3 regions of the Kitasatospora sp. MY 5-36 genome follow, and region 2 is predicted to be linked to each of the others. Evidence: riboswitches for the same ligand, from Rfam matches in the RefSeq annotation. Region 2 holds a riboswitch; each other region holds the start of a gene.

Region 1 (3,842 bases), on a different contig from region 2:
GCCCGGATCACCCCCGACGGGCGGTACGCGGTCACCGGCTACGGCGGCCACGGCGACAAGGACCGCGGGCTGAAGCTGTGGGACCTGCGGCGCGGCGAGCTGCTGCGCACCGTCGGCGGCCTGGAGTCCTGGGTGAGCAGCCTCGACGTCTCCGACGGCCGGTACGCGGTCTCGGTCGGCCCGGACAACGAGGTCCGGTTCTGGGACCTGGCGCGCGAGCGCTGCCTGCTGGCCTTCACCCCGCCCGGCCGCCGCGAGCTGTTCCGGGTGCAGGCCCTGCGGATCGACAACCGGGCGCGGACCGCCGTCGCCGTGGTGGAGGGACGGCTGCTGGTCTGGGACTTCCCGAGCGGCCGGCAGCGGTTGCGGCTCGGACCCGTCACGGACCGGGCCGAGGACTCCCACCGGGTCGAACTGAGCCACGACGGCGGTCTCGCCCTGGTCAGCAGCCACGCGCGCGGCACCCTCCAGCTGTGGGACCTGAACACCGGAGAGCTGCGGCAGACGATGACGATGCCGGGCCGCGGTCCCACCGCGATCTGGCTGGAGCCCGAGGGCCGCATTGCGGCGACCGCCTCGCCCGGCCTGACGATCCGGCTGTGGGACCTGCGCAGCGGCCGCGCGGTGCGCACCGTGACCTCGCCGATCGGCGAGGTCCGCTCGCTGGTGCTGAGCGGCGACTCCCGGTACGCCGTCACCGGCGGCGAGGACGGCGCGGTGCGGCTCTGGGACCTGGCCCTGTACCGCTGCGTGCGCACCTTCCGCGAACACAGCCAGCCGGTCGCCGCCGTGATGATGGGCGGGGACGCCGACTGGGCGGTGTCTGCTGGGCAGGACAACACCGCGCGCTGGTGGCGGATCACCCCGGAGCGCCGGTTCCGGGCGAGCATGCAGCTCAGTCGGCCTCGCCGCCACCAGGAGATCGAGCGGGCCGGCGGGCAGGTCGGGGCCCTGCTCGCCGAGGCCGAGCAGGCGCTCGGGTCTCGGCAGCACGCCGCCGCGCTCGACCTGCTCACCCGGGCCCGCTCGACGCCCGGCTATGAGCGTGCGCTGGAGGTGCTGGCCGCGTGGCGGCGGCTGGGGAGATCCGTCCGCCGTACCGGGCTGCGCGGGGCGTGGCCGGTGCACACCCTCGGCGGGCAGGGCCACGTGTCCTCGCTCGCCGTGTCGGCGGACGGGCGTACCGCGGCGATCGGCGGTGACCGCCGGGTCGGGCTGTGGAATCCGACCGACGGCACCCCGCTGCGCGCGCTCGACAAGCCCCGGGTCGGATCGGTCGGCCTGAGCGCCGACGGCCTGCGTGCGGTGGCCGGCGGGGACGCGGTGCTGCAGAGCTGGGAGCTGCCCGGCGGCCGACCGCTCGGCCGGGTCGACGCCCGTGGGCCCGACGGCCGTGCCGAGAGCGGTGAGGAGGGCATGCTCGGGAACTCGGTCCTGTTCACCGCCGATGCCCGGCAGGCCCTGGTGATCGGCCGGGACGGCGCGCTGCGGCTGTGGGACCTGGACAGCGGCCGCTGCGTGCGGGTGCTCACCGGCGACGGCGAGCGGCCGACCACCGCCGCCGCGATGAGCGCGGATGGCACCCGGGCAGCGAGCGTGGCGCTGTTCGGCGAGATCCAGCTGCACGCCCGGCTCGGCGCTCCGCCGCTGGCGCTGAGTCATCCGGCGTGCGGCTGGCTCTCGTTCGACGCAGACGGCCACCGGCTGCTGTCCGGCAGCGCGTACGGCGACCGCTCGCTGCGGCTGTGGGACGCCGGCACCGGGCAATTCCTCCGCGCCTTCGACTTCGAGGTCCTGCCGTGGGACGCCGGTACCGGGCCGGATGAGCTGTCGGTCCTTCACCTCTCCGCCGGCGGCCGGTTCGCCTACACAGGCCACCGGCTCGGCACGGTGCGGATCTGGGACGCCGACACCGGCCGCTGCCTGCGCGAGCTGGAAGGAGGTGGCGGCCAGGTGTGGAGTCTCACCGCCACCGCGGACGACAGCCTGCTGCTCTTCGGCTGTGCGGACGGCTCGGTGCGGGCGTGGGCGCTGGACTGGGAGCTGTCCGCCGGGCAGTGACGATCGGCCGGCCGGGACACCGGCTCAGTTCCGCAGTGGCCGGGCGGGCATTCGGGCTCGGGACGGTACGGTCACCGCCCCACACCGCTGCGCGTCAGCCCCGGGTTCGCACCGGGTTCCCCCGCTCGGCCACCGCGGACGCTACCGCACAGGTCCATCGCCCGACGAGGTGATGTGATCGACCTGACGCCCCGTTGACTCTCCGTCGGTCAGCGTGGTCTGATGAACCGATTTTTTGCCCTCGGCATTCAGGGGAAGCCGGTCCAACTCCGGCGCTGACCCGCAACCGTGGACCCACCTGAGGGTGGGGGAGCCGGAATGCCTGGACCGGGGGTCTGTTCACAGAGCACTTGCGTCGTCGCGGACTACGACGCGGTTTCGACGGCCCCGTGCCCGCGGGCGACCGTCGGCTGCGCCGTCGCCTCGCGTGTCGACCGACCAGGGAGTCGTCGTGAGGGTCAGCAGCAATCGCACACGTCACAGGAACCGGGACCTCGCCTCGCTGGTGGTCGCCGGCACCGTCGCCGTCGCCGCCTGCGGCACGGTCCTGCTCGGGTACCCGGGTACCGCCTCGGCCGACCCGATCGAGCAGTGCACGGCGACGACGGGGGCGATCGTCGCCGTCGACTTCACCCACTGGGGCGGCGGCGTCGTCCGGGGCTGCGACGCCCACCCCACGACGGGCATGAACCTGCTGCACAACGCCGGCTTCACCACGACCGGCACCGAGCACGACGGACCGGCCTTCATCTGCCGGCTCGGGACCGGGACCTTCAACGGCGGCGCCCAGTACCCGACACCGGCCGAGGAGCCGTGCGTCAACACCCCGCAGGCCACCGCGTACTGGTCGTACTGGATTGCCGAACCCGGCCAACAGGCCTGGTCCTACAGCCGGTTCGGGGCCGGCACGCAGAAGCCCAAGCCCGGCGAGGTCGAGGCCTGGGTCTACGGCGGTACGGACGTCGGCGGAACCAGCGGGGCGCCGAACTTCACCCCGGACTCCGTCCGCGCCAGGAACGGCGGCCCCTCGCCCTCCGCCTCCCCGTCGGCGTCGCCCTCGCCCGCGGTGGCCCTGAGCGCGCCCGAGGGGAGGAAACCCGACGCGGCCAGGGGGAGCGCCTACCTCACCGACCCGGCCCGGCTGATCGACGGCCACTACTACGAGGGCTTCCCGGCCTTCGCCGACTTCGGCCTGACCATCGACGGGGCCTACGCCCTCGCCGCGACCGGCACCGACGACGCCGCACTGCGCCGGATCGTCGACTTCCTCGACCAGCAGGGCAAGGACGCGAGCGAGCGCACCGTCAACGACTGGACCGCGATCGGCACCGAGTACGCCGGCGGCGGGTCCATCGGCAAGGAGGCGCTGCTCGCCGAGGCCGTCGGCCGCAACCCGCGGGACTTCGGCGGCCACGACCTGATCGCCGCCCTCGCCGCGCTGGTGTGCGCCAAGGCCGACGCGACCACCGGCTGCGCCGCCCCGGGCAACTACGCCTACGCCACCTCCGTCTTCTCCCAGGCGCTCGCCGTCATGGCCCAGCTCCGGGCCGGGGAGTCCACCAGCGCCGCCCCCGCGATCGCCTACCTGAAGGGCCTCCAGCACCCGGACGGCTCCTGGCCGAGCCTGATCCCCGCCACCGGCGACTCCGACGTGGACAGCACGGCGATGGCCGCCATGGCCCTCGCCCTCGTCCCCGGGGACGAGGCCGCCCAGGCGGTCGACCAGGGGCTCGGCTGGCTCGCCGCGCGGCAGCTGCCCGACGGCGGCTTCCCCGGCGCTT
Region 2 (3,842 bases):
ATCGGCACCGGGATCGGCACGTTGACCCCGACCATGCCGGTGTTCACCCGCCGGGCGAAGTCCCGGGCGGTGTCGCCGTCCCGGGTGTAGATGGCCACCCCGTTGCCGAACTCGTGCTCGCTGGGCAGCCGCAGCGCCTCCTCGTAGTCGGCGGCACGCACCACGGTGAGCACCGGCCCGAAGATCTCCTCCCGGTAGATCCGCATGCCGGGCGTGACCCGGTCGAACAGCGAGGCGCCGAGGAAGTAGCCGTCCTCGTGCCCCGCCAGCCGGAAGTCCCGTCCGTCGACGACGAGTTCGGCGCCCTCCTCGACCCCGAGGTCCAGGTAGCCGCGCACCCGCGCCAGCGCGTCGGCGCCGACCAGCGGGCCGAAGTCCGCCGCCGGGTCGTCCGAGCGCCCGACCTTGAGCGCGCCGATCCGCTCGACCAGCTTCGCCACCAGGGCGTCCGCCGTCGCCTCCCCCACCGGGACGGCCACCGAGATCGCCATGCAGCGCTCCCCGGCCGAGCCGTACCCGGCGCCGATCAGCGCGTCCGCCGCCTGGTCGAGGTCGGCGTCCGGCATCACGATCAGGTGGTTCTTGGCCCCGCCGAAGCACTGCGCCCGCTTCCCGTGCGCGGCGGCGGTGGCGTACACGTACTGGGCGACCGGCGTGGAGCCGACGAAGCCGAGCGCCTGGACGCGCGGGTCCTCCAGCAAGGTGTCCACGGCCTCCTTGTCGCCGTTGACGACGTTGAGCACGCCCGGCGGCAGCCCGGCCTCCAGGAACAGCTCGGCCAGCCGCAGCGGCACCGAGGGGTCGCGCTCCGAGGGCTTGAGCACGAAGGCGTTTCCGCAGGCCAGCGCGGGCGCGGCCTTCCAGAGCGGGATCATCGCCGGGAAGTTGAACGGCGTGATGCCCGCGACCACGCCGAGCGGCTGGCGCATCGAGTACACGTCGATGCCCGTCCCGGCGTTGTCGCTGAACTCGCCCTTCAGCAGGTGCGGGATGCCGGCGGCGAACTCCACGACCTCCAGGCCGCGTTGGATGTCGCCGTGGGCGTCGGCCACGGTCTTGCCGTGCTCGGCGGAGAGCAGCCGGGCCAGCTCGTCCTTCTCCTGCTCGACGAGTTGGAGGAAGCGCAGCAGGACGCGGGCCCGCCGCTGCGGGTTCCAGGCGGCCCACGCGGGCTGGGCCTGCTCGGCGTCGGCGATCACCGCCTCGACCTCGGCGCGGCTCGCCAGGGGCACCCGGGCCTGCACCCGGCCGGTGTTGGGGTCGTACACGTCGCCGAAGCGGCCGGAGGTGCCGGCGGTGGGCTTGCCGGCGATGAAGTGGGTCAGTTCTCGGACCATCGGTTCCTACTCTCGACAGGGGTGGGGAGAGGAGGAATGGAGGCCGCCGCCGGTCGGCGGGCGCACGGTGGCGCGCCCCTCGGCACGGGCGTACGGCGGTGTGACGGTACGTCAGGACGCTGGCGCCCCGGCGGCCGTCGGCACGGGACAGCCGGGCGCGATGGAACGGGAGCAGCCCGGAGTCATGTGTGTCGTCTCCATCCTCGTGGAAAACACGAACCACCCGCGGCCGGTATCCTGACTCCCGGATCACCGCACGCCCTCAGGCCTTCCCGGCTGGCTGCCAGTGGCCGTCATCTGCGAGGACGGACTCCCCGGTCACAGTGGCGGGACCGTGCCGGACTCACACCGGCTTCCCTGACACCGCGGACCTGCCGTCGACCATATAGTTGGACGTCCTAGTAAGTCCAGGGGTACGCGCCCGCGCCGCGCCACCGGAGTGCCGCTCACCCCCGTCCACCTGCCCGGACACGCCGGGAGCCGGCCCCGAGGGACCGGCTCCGAGGGCCGACTCCGAGAGCCGGCTCCGATGACCGCCGCTCAGCGGCCGGTGGTGACGACCATCCGGAAGCGGGCCCGGTTGGCCGCCATCTTCTCCACCGCCGCCGCGGTCCGCTCCAGCGGCACCTCCTCGACCCAGGCCCTCACCCCCGTCTGCGCCGCGAAGCGCAGCGTGTCCTGGGTGTCGACCGCGATGCCCGAGGAGTGCGCGTAGACCTTCCGGTCGCCCTGGATCAACTGCAGGGCGCTCAGCTCCAGCGGCTCCGCCGGGAGTCCGACCATGACGAGCTCGCCCCGGCGGGTGATCCCGTCGATCGTCGCCACCACGGCGGGCGCGTTGGTGACGGTGGACAGGACCACCTTCGCACCCCCCAACTGCCGTAGGGCCTCGGCGACATCGCCCGCGGTGCTGTCGATGTAGTGGGCGGCGCCGAGCCGGAGCGCGAGCGGCCCCTTCTCCTGGCCGCGGGCGATGGCGACGGTGCGGAAGCCCATCTTCTCGGCGAACTGGACGCCCAGGTGGCCGAGTCCGCCGATCCCCAGGATGGCGACGGTGTCCCCGGGCCGTGCGGCGGAGCGGCGCAGGGCGTTGAAGACCGTCACCCCCGCGCAGGCCAGCGGCGCCGCCTCGACCGCGGTGAGCTCGTCCGGGACCGCCGCCAGGGCCACGGCCGGGACGACGACGGAGTCGGCGAACCCGCCCGGATAGGCGACGCCCGGGATCTCGGCCCGCGCGCAGTGCAGGCCGTCGCCCGCCCGGCACGCGTCGCAGTGCCCGCAGCTGCCGCCGTACCAGCCGACCGCGACCCGGTCGCCGACCCGCCAGCCCTCCACGCCCTCGCCGAGGGCGTCGACGCGGCCGGCGATCTCGTGCCCCGGGGTGATCGGGAAGGTGCTGCCGGGCAGCAGGCCGCCGGCGATGAGCAGGTCGGAGTGGCAGACCCCGCACGCCTCCACGGTGATCCGCACGGCTCCCGGGCCGGGCTCCCGCGAGGGGACCTCGACCAGCTCGGGGGCCGCACCCGGCCCCGCGACCTGGACGGCGCGCAGCGCGGCGGCCGAGCCGCTGGGGGAGGTGGTCATGAGCGATCCCTTCGCCGGGTGATGTGCCCCGGAGCCCCAGGTGACCGCACCGATCGTCCTGTTCCGGGCGCGCCTTTCGAGACGGATCGAAATGTCTCGAAAGAACTCGGAAGAAAAAGGTGGAGATAGGAATCGAACCCATCTGAACGGCCCTGCAAGCCGCCGCCTAGCCACTCGGCCACTCCACCCCGACAACGATGGAAACATTACACGCACATGAACACGGACCCTGACCAGAATTCCCCGGGAACGGCGATGTTTCACCCCATGGGACTCTTAGTGCGTCTAGTGTTATTTCTTTCGACATGGCGCCGGTAGGGTCCGACGAGCCAGCGCGTAAAAGACCGGGTGCGCTAGCCTGTGCCGATATCTCCGACCCGATGGGATTTCACTGATGGCCGTTGAGGAATCACGGTTCACCCATACCGCGGAGCCGCTCTGCGGAACCGCCGCGAACCGATGCCAGTACAAGAACCTGCCCCTGCGCGACCTTCCCCCACTCGGCGTCGTACGCCGCGCCAGGATCGCCCGCGAGGGCCTGCGCGAGCGCCGCGCCGACGTTCCGGCGCCCGGCCGGCCCTCCCGGTTCGCCGAGGGGGACTGGGTCCGGGTGAAGGACGAGGCCGCGGTGCGCGCCACCCTCGACGCCAAGGACCGCCACCGCGGCCTGTGGTTCACCGGCAGCCAGTGGTCGTTCTGCGGCGGCGTCTACCAGGTCGAGCGCATCGTGCGCCGCATGATCGACGACCACTACCGGGTGCGGCGCCTGTCGGGCACCGTCGCCCTGGCCGGCGCCACCTGCCACGGCGCCGACGGCGCCCAGGGCTGCGGGCTGGACTGCGCCCTGCTGTTCCGCGACGAATGGCTGGAGCCCGCGCCCGCGCCGGTCCCCGCCCCCCGGCCCGTCGCCCTGTGGGCGAC
Region 3 (3,842 bases), on a different contig from region 2:
GTCGTCCAGTACGCCGACCGGGTCGCCTACCTGCCCGGCGACGGGACGGTCGTGCACGGCCCCCCGGCCGAGGTCTTCCGGGACACCGCGATCGCGCCGCCCGTCGTCGACCTCGGCCGACTGGCCGGCTGGCGGCCGCTGCCGCTGTCCGTCCGGGACGCCCGCCGGGCCGCCGCGCCGCTGCGGGAGCGGCTCACGGACCTGCCGGTTCCCCCGCCGCGCCGGGCAGCGGTGGCGGGGGAGCCGGTGCTGGAGGCGACGGGGGTGGTCGTCCGGTACGGGCCGGTGGCCGCCGTCCGGGACGTCCGGCTGGAGCTGCGGGCGGGCGAGGTCACGGCGCTGATGGGCCGCAACGGCTCCGGCAAGTCCTCGCTCCTGTGGGCCCTCCAGGGCTCCGGGCCCCGCCAGGGCGGCAGCGTGAAGGTCACCGGCGCCGGGGGCGGCCCGGCCGCGGACCCCAAGCGGCTGCCCGCGGCCCGGGCCCGGCAGCTGGTCGGGCTCGTCCCGCAGACCCCCACCGACCTGCTGTACCTGGAGACGGTCGCCCAGGAACTCGCCCAGAGCGACCTCGAAGCCGACGGCGCCGGCGGGCCGACCGCACGGCAGGTCCTCGACCGCCTGGCCCCCGGGATCCCGGACGGCACCCACCCCCGGGACCTCTCCGAGGGGCAGAAGCTGGCCCTCGTCCTGGCGATCCAACTCGCCGCCGCACCAAGGGTCGTGCTGCTGGACGAACCCACCCGGGGGCTCGACTACCAGGCGAAGGAGGCGCTCACCGGCATCGTGGACGCCCTCGCCGCCGAAGGCCGTACGGTCGTCGTCTCCACCCACGACGTCGAGTTCGTCGCCTCCGCCGCCGACCGCGTCGTGGTGATGGCCGAGGGCGAGATCGTCGCCGACGGGCCCACCGCCGAGGTCATCGTCGCCTCGCCCACCTTCGCCCCGCAGACCGCCAAGATCCTCGCCCCGCTCGGCTATCTGACGGTGCGTCAGGTCGCGCCGGCCGTGGAAGCGGTGGAGGCCGCCCGGTGACCGCCGTCCGGATCCCCGGCCGGGCCCGCGTCGTCGTCGCCCTGGCCGCCTTCATCGGGCTGGTGGCCTTCACCTGGCCGTTCGTCGTCGCGCCCGGGCGGTTCGGCTCCAACTACGCGCCGCCGCTGATCTTCGGCGCCCTGCTGGTCCTGGTGCTCGCCGTCGTCGTCGCGGAGATCTCCGCGGGCGGCATCGACGCCAAGGCCCTCGCCATGCTCGGCGTCCTGTCCGCCGTCAACGCCGGACTCCGCCCGCTCGGCGCCGGCACCGCCGGAGTGGAGACGGTCTTCTTCATCCTGGTGCTGGCCGGCCGGGTCTTCGGCCCCGGCTTCGGCTTCACCCTCGGCTGCACCTCGCTGTTCGCCTCCGCGCTGCTCACCGGCGGCGTCGGCCCCTGGATGCCGTACCAGATGTTCGGCTGCGCCTTCGTCGGCATGCTCGCCGGACTGCTGCCGGGGGCCGGACGGCGCTGGGAGGTGCCGCTGCTGGCCGGGTACGGGGCGTTCTCCGGCTACCTCTTCGGCTTCCTGCTGAACCTCTCCTTCTGGCCGTTCTCCACCGACCCGAACAGCTCGATCGCCTACCTGCCGGGCCTGCCCTTCACCGAGCAGTGGCACCGCTACCTGCTGTTCGACCTGGCCACCTCGCTCGGCTGGGACACCGGCCGCGCCGTCACCACCTTCACCGCCGTGCTCGTCGTCGGGCCGGCCGTCCTCACCGTCTTCCGCCGCGCGGCCCGCCGCGCCAACTTCGAGCCCACGGTGCGCTTCGAGGCCCCGCCCGGCCCGGACGCCCCATCCGGCCCGGACACCCGGCTCGGCCCGGACACCACGGCGGGGCCGCCGACCGCCGCGCGGCCCACCGGCCCGGCGCACCCCTGAACCGAAAGGCCGACCATCGTGCCCAAGCCCGCGAAGCACCGGACGATGACGCTGGACGGGGTCGACGTCGTCGTCCTGACCCCGGAACAGCACGCCGCACTGGAATCCGCCCGCCGCCAGCTGGGCGGAGCGCAGGCGCAGGTCGCCAGGATGAGGTCCGACCTCCAGCGGGGACGGCGGCTGCTGGTCGAAGCCGAACGGATACTGGCGGGCATCCCGGCCGACCAGCTCGCGCGACTGGACGGCCGACTGGGCCCGGGACGCGGCCTGACCGGACTGCTCGCGGACATCCGCGCCGCCCTGCCGCGCACGCCGGACACCCCGACGCGGACCTGACCACCGGCCCCGCGGGCCATGGTGGCGTCCCACCATCCGGACGGGTTCCGAGATTCCCGCGCCAGGCCCGGCGCTTTGCCCCTAAGCTGACGGTGCAGCTGGTTCGCCCTGTCCGCCAGGCAGGGCGTCGCAAGAGGGAACCCGGTGACGCCTTTCGACTGGCCAGTCCGGGACTGCCCCGCAGCGGTGAGTGGGAACGACCGCCGTCATACGCACTGGACCCGGGACGGGTCTGGGAAGCGACGGCCAGTAGGTATCCGCCCTTCACGGGACGGACGCGCCCGCGAGTCCGAAGACCTGCCACTGCCCGCCCGCGGACGACCCGCGCGCGGCTATCCGGTGACCTCGTGGGCGGGTCGGCGACCATACCAGGCGGACCAGGCCCGTACGTTCCCGTGACGGCCGCCGCCGGGTACGTCATCCCTTCGCGCCCTCGTGCCGTCTCCGGGTACCTGAGGAGAACAGACTCGCGAAGGAGAGTCCCTTGACCACGAAGTCCGCAGCCGCGGCGAGCGTCGCCACCGCGTACGGCTACCCCCGCCAGGGCCGGGGCCGGGAGCTCAAGAAGGCCATCGAGGGCTACTGGAAGGGCTCGGTCACCGCCGAGGTGCTGCTGGCCACCGCCGCCGACCTGCGCCGGGGGAACTGGCAGCAGCTCGCCGACTCCGGCGTCGAAGAGGTCCCGACCGGTGACTTCTCGCTCTACGACCACGTGCTGGACACCACGGTCGCCGTCGGCGCGATCCCGCCCCGGCACCGGGCCGCGGTCGAAGCCGACCCGCTGGACGGGTACTTCGCCATGGCGCGCGGCAACCAGGATGTCGCCCCGCTGGAGATGACCAAGTGGTTCGACACCAACTACCACTACCTGGTGCCGGAGCTGGGGCCGGACACGGTGTTCACGGCGAACCCGGCCAAGGCCGTCGGCGAGCTGCGCGAGGCGCTGCTGCTCGGCCACGCGGCCCGGCCGGTGCTGGTCGGGCCGGTCACCTACCTGCTGCTCGCCAAGCCGGCGCCCGGGGTGGCCGCCGACTTCCAGCCGATCACCCTGCTGGACCGGCTGCTGCCCGTCTACGCGGAGCTGCTGGCCGGGTTGCGCGCCGCCGGCGCCGACTGGGTGCAGTTGGACGAGCCCGCGCTGGTCCAGGACCGCACCCCGGCCGAGCTCAACGCCGCCGCCCGCGCCTACCGCGAGCTGGGCGCCCTCACCGACCGGCCCAAGCTGCTGGTCGCGAGCTACTTCGACCGGCTCGGCGAGGCCCTGCCGGTCCTGGCGAAGGCCCCGATCGAGGGTCTGGCACTGGACTTCACCGGCCCGGCCGCGGCCAACCTGGAGGACCTCGCCGCCGCCGGCGGCCTGCCCGGCAAGCGGCTGGTGGCGGGGGTGATCGACGGGCGCAACATCTGGATCAACGACCTGGAGAAGTCCCTCACGACCCTGGCGACCCTGCTGGGCCTCGCCGACACCGTCGACGTCGCGCCGTCCTGCTCCCTGCTGCACGTGCCGATCGACGCCACCCTCGAACGCGACATCGACCCGCAGATCGCCCGCTGGCTGGCCTTCGCCAAGCAGAAGGCCACCGAGGCGGCGCT

What was found. A riboswitch is a leader RNA that binds a small molecule or an ion and turns the genes downstream of it on or off. The one in region 2 is predicted to bind cobalamin.
Region 1: linked by a shared signal. The riboswitch ahead of AE652_RS19725 (prenyltransferase/squalene oxidase repeat-containing protein) and the one ahead of AE652_RS20295 (CoA-acylating methylmalonate-semialdehyde dehydrogenase) in region 2 are both predicted to bind cobalamin.
Region 3: linked by a shared signal. The riboswitch ahead of AE652_RS33320 (5-methyltetrahydropteroyltriglutamate--homocysteine S-methyltransferase) and the one ahead of AE652_RS20295 (CoA-acylating methylmalonate-semialdehyde dehydrogenase) in region 2 are both predicted to bind cobalamin.

What each region holds. Positions count from the first base shown of each region.
Region 1 is NZ_LFVW01000281.1:8,913-12,754, forward strand. Features, by position in the region: gene AE652_RS19720 (WD40 repeat domain-containing serine/threonine protein kinase) at 1-2,061, shown strand, start outside; cobalamin riboswitch at 2,107-2,183, opposite strand; cobalamin riboswitch at 2,262-2,406, shown strand; gene AE652_RS19725 (prenyltransferase/squalene oxidase repeat-containing protein) at 2,513-3,842, shown strand, end outside.
Region 2 is NZ_LFVW01000296.1:3,570-7,411, forward strand. Features, by position in the region: gene AE652_RS20295 (CoA-acylating methylmalonate-semialdehyde dehydrogenase) at 1-1,337, opposite strand, end outside; cobalamin riboswitch at 1,547-1,738, opposite strand; gene AE652_RS20300 (alcohol dehydrogenase catalytic domain-containing protein) at 1,878-2,921, opposite strand; tRNA gene AE652_RS20305 (tRNA-Cys) at 3,039-3,109, opposite strand; gene AE652_RS20310 (hypothetical protein) at 3,316-3,842, shown strand, end outside.
Region 3 is NZ_LFVW01000675.1:114-3,955, reverse strand. Features, by position in the region: gene AE652_RS33335 (ABC transporter ATP-binding protein) at 1-1,032, shown strand, start outside; gene AE652_RS33330 (ECF transporter S component) at 1,029-1,913, shown strand; gene AE652_RS33325 (hypothetical protein) at 1,932-2,249, shown strand; cobalamin riboswitch at 2,332-2,569, shown strand; partial or broken gene AE652_RS33320 (5-methyltetrahydropteroyltriglutamate--homocysteine S-methyltransferase) at 2,734-3,842, shown strand, end outside.